DNA from 2 places in the Arthrobacter sp. KNU-44 genome. Region 1 is predicted to be linked to the other one. Evidence: predicted binding sites of a transcription regulator. Region 1 holds the regulator's gene; the other holds the start of a gene.

Region 1 (4,208 bases):
ACACGACATTCGGCTTGAGTTCGCGAACCTGCGCGGCGGCCGAGGCCGCATCGAGTCCATAGTCTTCGGCGCGAACTCCCGCGATGTATCCCGTGTCGGTTCCGCTGGCCAGCAGTGGGTACATCGAGTACGTGGGCGGGAAACCGAGCGCGGTCCGGCCCGGGCCACCGAAGACCTGGAGGATCTGCTGCAGAACTTCATTGGAACCGTTGGCTGCCCAGATGTTCTCGGCCGCAAGGCCGTGACCGAGGTACTCCGCAAGAGCCTCGCGCAGTTCTGTGAACTCGCGGTCCGGATAGCGGTTCAGTCCGACGGCGGCTGCCGCTACCGCTTCGGTGATGGCCGCCTGGACATCGGCCGGCACGCCATGGGTGTTTTCATTGACGTTGAGCAAAATCGGAACATCAAGCTGCGGCGCGCCATACGGGCTCAGGCCGCGGAGGTTGGTCCGGAGGGGAAGTCGGTCAAGTCGCTCAAGCTGGTCACTCACCATGACAGTTTAAGGTGCGGGGGCGGATGCCCTGAAACTGTGACGGCCCGGCGCCGACTCGGAGACCTGCCAACCCGGTCAGCGTTGGTGTTAAGTGGCCGGAATGAACAGTTGCTGGCCCGGCACGATGTGGCCGTCCTGAAGGTTGTTCAGCTGGATAATCTCGGCAACGACGTCGCGTGGATCCCGGGAAGGCGCGGCGATTCCCGCAATCCCCCACAAGGACTGGCCCACCTGTACCGTGACGCTCGTACTTGAAGTGGGCTGCAGCTCGGCGGCGGAATCAGCAGCCTTGGCCGGCGAATTCAGGAATCCCGCCAGGCTGAGCAGCACTGCGACCACGAGCATTGCCGGGACCCCGAAGAAGACCATGCGGCCCCGGCGGGTCAGGCGAAGCCGGCCCGGTGCCGTATTGCGGCCGGACCGGTGGGTGATGGTGATTGCGGACATGAGCTGAGCCCTTCTGAACAATGCCGCGTTCCGGAATCTCTGGTTGCGGCTGCCAATTCTTGCCTTCAGTCAGTGCTTGCAGGACGGTTATTAGTTGATCTGTTCGAACGATTCGAACGAACACCCGGATCCTGCAGCACTTTTATAGAACACATATTCGAACCTTGCTATGACATTTTTAGCACCTATCAACGAACGATGTCGAGACTCGCTAGAACAAATGTTTGAAAAACGCCAGTGCCTGCCCTACGTTTGAGTGAAGGAAGAGCACTGAACCAGTGCAACAGGAGGGTCTGACATTTCAGGCCGACAGTCCCGGCAGGCGCCTCAGGGCCGAACGGGCGGAACGGAAGGGCGTTGGTGAAAATGGCAGCGAAAGCCACTGGCAGCGGGCCGGCCTCAGCGCGGAGCCAGCAGCCGCAGAAGGCCCCCAAGAGCCTGACCGTCCGCCAGAAGAAAATCCTGGAGACCATCCAACGTTCAGTGAACGATCATGGCTATCCGCCGTCGATGCGTGAAATCGGGGACACGGTTGGCCTAGCCAGCTTGTCCAGCGTTACGCACCAGTTGTCGCAGCTTGAGAAGCTCGGCTATCTTCGTCGCGATCCCAAGCGCCCGCGTGCAATGGAAGTCCTCATGCCGTTGACCCTGGACGGCGGCTCTGTCATACCCGGCGTTGAATCGCCGGCGAAACTCCGCAGCGCGGGAGGACTGGCCGTCACGGAACTCGCGAGTGCCAGTGACACGGCCATGGTCCCCCTCGTCGGACGCATTGCTGCCGGTGGACCCATCCTGGCGGACCAGACCGTTGAAGACGTACTGCCTCTGCCCCGCCAATTGGTAGGCCATGGCGAGCTCTTCATGCTGAGAGTCGCCGGTGATTCCATGATCGACGCCGCTATCTGCGATGGAGACTGGGTGGTAGTGCGGCGTCAAAACGACGCACTCAACGGCGACATCGTGGCCGCACTCCTGGACGACGAAGCCACCGTCAAGACCTTCCGGCAGCGCGACGGCCACACCTGGCTGCTCCCCCAGAACACGCAGTACGAACCCATCCTGGGAGACCATGCCACCATCATGGGCAAGGTCGTCTCGGTCCTGCGCTCCCTTTAGGACGTCCTCGCACCAGGACGGGTCCGCGTGAGCAAGAGCGCGCCTTAAGCCTTGGCTGACTCGGCGTAAAGCCGTTCGAGCGCACCGCGCACCACGGAACGGTCCGTGGTGGGCCAGAAGGGCGGCAACGCTGCCCGCAGGAAGTTTCCGTAGCGCTCCGTCGAAAGCCGCGAATCCAGGACTGCCACGACGCCCTTGTCCCCCGTTGAGCGGATGAGCCGGCCGGCGCCTTGGGCCAGCCGGATGGCGGCGTGCGTTGCCGAAACTGCCATGAAACCGTTGCCTCCGGCCTGCGCCACTGCGCGGGACCGTGCCGTCATCAGGGGATCGTCCGGACGAGGGAACGGGATCCGGTCAATCACCACCAGCCGGCATGAACCGCCCGGAACGTCAACGCCCTGCCAAAGGGACATGGTGCCGAACAGGCACGTGTCTTCCTCCTCGGCAAACTGCCTCACCAACGCGGCCATGGTCGATTCGCCTTGGCACAGGATGTCCACGTCCAGGCGTGAGCGCATCGCTTCCGCCGCCTCCTCCGCCGCACGTCGGGAAGAAAAGAGGCACAAGGCTCCGCCGTGCGAGGCCTTGATGAGCTCTTCAAGTTCGTCAAGCGCTTCGGGAGAGGTCCCTCGCCCCGGCTTGGGCAGGTGCTTGGCGACGTACAGCATGCCTTGCTTCGGGTAGTCGAAGGGCGAGCCTACATCCACGCCGGTCCAGCTGGGGGCGCCTTGGCCAGTCAGGCCCAGTCCTCCGGCTGTGGCCTCGAATGCAGAGCCGATAGCCAAGGTGGCGGAGGTCAAAACCACGGTATGGCCCGCGAAGAGCCCTTCCCGGAGGCGTCCGGCAACGCTGAGCGGCGCGATATTGATAAGAGCAGGCGAATCCTCGTCGGGCGCCGTGTAGCCCTGTTGCGGATCGAAGGTACTGTTCCGGGAAAGCCACACGACTTCCCGGTTTTCCCGGGCTGAGAGCAGCCGTTCGCACAGCTCGAGGATCAACATCAGCCGTGAGCGCGCGAGCTGGCGTCCGCCGTCGACCGTGTTGGACGAATCTCCCTTCGAGTCGGAAAGCGCTGCACGGCAGGCTTCCCGGAGCTGGTCCACGCAATCAAGTTGATCGTCATTGAGCCCGTTGGGCAGGAGGCCCGAGGGCGCACCGATGATCGCGAGTTCCAAGCGGTCCGCGGCGGCGTTCAGGGCGTCCACAGTGATGGCCGTGTGTTTGCGGGCGCTCGAGGCAGCGGCATGGATCATCGCGACGGACAGCTGCCCGGACACAGCCCCGGTCACGCGGTCCTGGAGCTCGTGGGCCTCGTCCACCACGACGACGTCGTATTCGGGCAGCACGGCCAGGCCTTCGAAGGCGCTGACTGCGAGCATCGCGTGATTGGTGACCACGACGTCGGACTCCGCGGCACGGTGGCGGGCCAGCTCGCTGAAGCACTCTTCCGCCATGGGACACTTCTGCGCCCCGAGGCACTCCATCGACGTGACGGATACTTGGCGCCAGGCCCGGTCCGTCACGCCCGGCATCAGTTCGTCCCGGTCCCCCGTCGCCGTCTTCCCGGCCCACTCGCGAAGCCGCAACACTTCCTTGCCGAGCTGCGAGGCAGGCCCGCCGATGGCTGCGGCGAGATGCGGAACGCTCGTGTCCTCGCCGAGGGAGAACAACTGCCCCTCGGCCGGCTCCTCGCTGGGGAACCCGCCCTCAAGCTTGTGCCGGCACACATAGTTGGCCCGGCCCTTGACCAGGGCGATGCTGACCGGGCGCTCCAGCTCAGGATTGATGCTTTCCAGGAGCCGCGGCAAATCCCGGCCTACGATCTGGGTCTGCAAGGCGAGGGTGGCCGTGGACACGAGCGTGGGCTTGTTGCTCTCCATCGCGTGCGCAATCAGCGGAATCAAGTACGCGAGGGACTTGCCCGTGCCCGTGCCAGCCTGGACCAGGAGGTGTTCACCGGTCTCGATCGCCCGCGCCACCTGCCTGGCCATCTGGTGTTGGCCCGTGCGGTTCTGGCCGCCCATGCCGGCAACGGCTTTGTCGAGGAGTTCGAGGGCGGTCCGTTCCCCCACGGTTTCGCCGCGCTCCCCCGCCTCAGGATCAACCATTGTTGACGAACGACTCCAGCTCGGCTGCCAGGTTCTCATGGACC
Region 2 (4,208 bases), on a different contig from region 1:
TCGAAGAGCAGGTCGTGGCGGATCGGATCCACAAACGAAATGCCCAGGGCGTAGTTGACCAGGGACCCGGCACCGGATCCGCGGGCCGCGGAGCGGATCCCCATGTCCCGGATGAGCCGGGCGACCTCTGCCACGGTCAGGAAATACGATGCGAACCCCAGATCGGCGATGGTGTCCATCTCCAACCGCAATCGCGACTCCACCACCTCCAAAGCAGCGTGATCAGCGCCCGTGTAAAGAGTGTTGACCCCGGCCCGGGCCCGTTCCCACAACACGGTGAGAGGGTCGCCGCTGATGCCGATGATGGAGGCTTCGGGCATGACCGGCACACCCCAGCCCGCATCGCCGACCGGGTCGATCCGGCACCGGTCCGCCAACACCTCAGTCTCGGACAACAGCGCTTTCGCGGCTCCGGCACCGGCCTGGCCGATTGCGGCGATCTCCGCGGCGAGGGCGTTCATCATCGAGGCGGGTTTGAGCCAGGCCTGGGCCGTGGGCTGGACCCCGGTCTCGTCCAGGCGCCGCAGGGCCCGGGCGGCATCCAGGATGTCGGCGGTGATCGCCCCGTCCGGGAGAACGTAGCGGACCGCGTTGCTCAGCACCGCGGCAACGTTGGCCCTGCCGGCGAGGCGGAGCATCCGTGTGGCGTGGGTGTGGCTGAACGGCAGCCCCGGTGCGGACAGGTGGGAGACGACCTCGACCCGCAACGCTTCCCTGGGCAGGTGTGCGAACCATTGTTCCATCAGTGCCATGCCGTCACCGCGGGCCCCGACCTTGAGTCCGACGTCGGACAGCGGCCCGAGAAGCACGGTCCCCACCGGTCCGGCATCGGTGAGAAGGTGCGCCGCGATCTCCGCCCTGGTCACCGCGACGGTCTTGCGGGCGTGGGCGGCCGAGACCAGCCGGCACAGCGCCGCATATCCGGCGCCCCGGTTGTGCCCGTGGGCCAGGACCACGACCCGCCCGCCCACGGTCCTGTCCTCGTCGAGGACGGCGAGCTCGACGCCGAGGATCGGATCGATCCCGGCCGCGACGCAGGCACCGATGTGTTTGGGGATCCCGTAGAGCCCGTCACGGTCGGTCACGGCCAGGGCGTCCGCTCCCCCGGCCTTCGCCGCGGCCGCCAGGGTGTCCGGCCAGTCCACTCCGTAGTGGGCGGAAAACGCCGACGCAACATGCAAATGAGCAAACATGATCTATCCGAGGATGCGCGCCAGCACCCAATCAGCGTCGTCGCGGACCAGCTCGAACACCCGCTCCGCCGAGCGCCCGCGGCCGGCAGCGGTGATCCGCCAGGTCTCCGTCTCGAGCACCTGCGGACCGATGCCCTTCTGAACGCGGGACTGCTCGACCCACCACGGCCGCCGGGTATAGAACCGCAGAGGCGTCTCCGTGCTCCGGTACTGCCGGTCCCGCCACTCAAAACCCAGAGGGCAGCCGTCCGGAGTGGTCCGCACTACCACACGCTCATCAACATCCAGCACTAGAACACACCTTCTAACAGAAAAACTATTAATAGAATATGCGTTCGACACTACGTGTCGCCACCGACAGTTTGAAGGAAGGACAAGGAATCACCGGCCTGACGCCTCAGTTCGAGTATCTGTCGGTCAGTGGTGGTTGTCGCCTCTACGCCCGGGCCATTTTGCCACGCGCTAACAGCCGCACCCCAGCGAGGTAAGGCCTGAGCCTCGTCCTGGACGCTAGCGTTGGGAATGCATGCCAACCGGTTGGCCAAAAATGGCCCGGCCCAGCCTGAATAGGATGCTTGAGTGGAAGTTACCTTGACCGTGGAAGCTAGCGACGGCGCGAGAAGTAAAGTCAGCGGCACCGCCGATACTTACGAACAGGCTCTTGCTGAAGCTCGGAAGCTTGTTCCGGAGGGCAGCAAAACGATAGTTATCCGAACGGACAACTACTAGGGGTGTCTGCGCAGAGCACAGTCGGGCCGAATGCGATGTCGTCCAGCTAAGCTGGCGATGAATTTTCACACGGAGGCAATGACATGGGCGTTTCAACCCGCTTTGGAGCCAAGACTCCCCGATTCCTTGCCTCCGCAGTGCTGGTGATCGCGGTGATGACGTCTTGCTCTATGGCACCTACGTCCGCTCCCGGCTCGCCGTCCACGGGTCCGGTCATTGGTCCCTCTGCTCCTACGCCTCAAGCCCCGGACGCGGGCAGCGGCCTTGTCACGCCGGTGCATGCGCGTTGTGACGTAGGAAACAAGGTCTTGCACTACCTGGCTAGCGGGGACAATGGTGGGGACCCGCAGCTTGATGTCCTGCTGTCCAAGTATGTCGGCGTCAGTCTGCCACAGGCCCGGGCCGTTGCAGATCAACAGATCCAACAGTGTGATGCGAACTTGTCCAAGCAGGAGGCTGCCCAGGCATCGGCCGAAGCTTCTGCCAAAGCAAAGGCTTCCCAGGCCGCTGCGGAGGCCCAGGCGTCAGCGCAGGCGGTCCAGGACCAGGCAGCACTTCTGGCGACCGAACAGAAAGCCTGCGCGGCCGCGCTCGGCGGACAGGTACGAGATGGTGGCTTCTTCGCGGACCTGTGCGTCTCGAGCAGCCAAGGCAGCACCACCGATGGGAGCCACACTTCCTGCGCTTATGCGGAGATACCATTCCAACCAGGCGGAACACTTACGAGCGCGGACCTCGCGAGCATCAGGAGCGGCTATCCGGGGTGCTTCCCCTAAAGCCACCGACATCATCCGACTGGAAATCGGTCGAAAATGACGGCCGAATCCTGGCGGGGCAGTTTAGCCGTTTCCGGCTATGAGGTCTTTCAATCCGTACCTTATGCCCTCCGCAGCTCCTTGGATGTCGGGGTAAATGGTTGCGTGGCTGTATGAATACCGGTCGTTCAGGATCCGCCGTATTTCGCGTTTGCCTTTCGCCGTGATGCGGATCGTGAAGGTAGGCGGGAGCTGTTTTGCTAGGTTTCTACCCACTGGTTTGCCGACATGCGAGAACCTGATGCTTATCGATCCGCCGGCCAAGCGATCCGCGATTTTCCATGGTTCTTTGCCTCCTGGCTTCAGAAAGTACTTGTCCAGATCCGGAGAGTCCAGAGGCACGCCGTCCAGGATGAAACCCGCGTTCTGCGCCGATATCCGGCTTTCATAAAGCGGGGGTATCCAGAACCGGCGCAGTCTTCCGGTTCCCCATAGACTCTCGCCCCTTTTTTCATCGCTCTCCATAACGTGCCAGAACGGGACCGCATAGCTGGCGTCAGCCTGGCTAATCCTGCTGCTCTGCTTCTGTTTCGACCGTTCCTCGTTGTCTTCCGGGAGAGTCGACGTTGCCAGGGCGAAAATACGGCAGTCCTTTTCGTCCGTCTCGCCGTTCGCTTCCGTAGCGAACCATGCTGCGATGAGTGGATTCCTGGAAACGTCGATTAGTCGTGTCGGCGCTCCGAAGTGCTGAAGCCTGGCAAAGGTGGACATGGCGCTGGAGTCGTCAAACCGCCAGTTTTCCCTGATGTGCCCAAGAATGACCATCTCTGCTCTCACCATGTCCGCTTCGGTTGGGAATGGCTCTTCTGTTCGATGTTCCTGATGTGGGGCTCGGACACCTCTTACCTTGCACAGCTCGCGGAACAGCGAGCTGTGCAACGGCCAGTCAGCGTCTCTTTGGCCACGCCACAGGAAACTGAAATCTGGGTTGTTATCCATTAGTTTCGCGGACTCCGACTGAAATTCCTCGAAGCTATCGACCGTCGTTTCCCATTGTTCGAAGTAGGTCGAGGACGTCGTCATTTCAGTTGAGTATGCCGTTGTCCTCAGAGCGCCCACACTTTTCAACGGGCGGTAGTGCAGTGAACGAGCAGCCGAAAGGTTGGAGAAGCCTGCCCGAAGACGCTCGTAGGTTCTCGCGAAAGTCTGCTCCGATGCACCGGAGAACTCAGGGAAATTCCTCAGCAGCTGCTCCCGCTCCTCCTGAAACCGCTTCGCTGCCTCCGCCAAGTCTGAAAACCCACCGGCATTCCTCAGCAGCTGCTCCCGCTCCTCCTGAAACCGCTTCGCTGCCTCCGCCAAGTCTGAAAACCCACCGGCATTCCTCAGCAGCTGCTCCCGCTCCTCCTGAAACCGCTTCGCTGCCTCCGCCAAGTCTGAAAACCCACCGGCATTCCTCAGCAGCTGCTCCCGCTCCTCCTGAAACCGCTTCGCTGCCTCCGCCAAGTCTGAAAACCCACCGGCATTCCTC

The links. The regulator LexA, encoded in region 1, represses DNA repair genes until DNA is damaged. The targets are predictions, from matches to a motif close to TCGAACANNTGTTCGA.
Region 2: the regulator LexA is predicted to act here: its motif matches at 1,517-1,532, upstream of ACSVHC_RS00250 (DUF6504 family protein).

The regions. Positions count from the first base shown of each region.
Region 1 is NZ_JBPXNG010000002.1:498,909-503,116, forward strand. Features, by position in the region: gene ACSVHC_RS03105 (histidinol-phosphate transaminase) at 1-490, opposite strand, end outside; gene ACSVHC_RS03110 (LysM peptidoglycan-binding domain-containing protein) at 581-940, opposite strand; gene lexA (transcriptional repressor LexA) at 1,307-2,056, shown strand; gene ACSVHC_RS03120 (ATP-dependent DNA helicase) at 2,101-4,164, opposite strand; gene hflX (GTPase HflX) at 4,157-4,208, opposite strand, start outside.
Region 2 is NZ_JBPXNG010000001.1:62,695-66,902, reverse strand. Features, by position in the region: gene ACSVHC_RS00255 (DNA polymerase III subunit alpha) at 1-1,193, opposite strand, end outside; gene ACSVHC_RS00250 (DUF6504 family protein) at 1,197-1,484, opposite strand; gene ACSVHC_RS00245 (hypothetical protein) at 2,006-2,698, shown strand; gene ACSVHC_RS00240 (FRG domain-containing protein) at 2,762-4,208, opposite strand, start outside.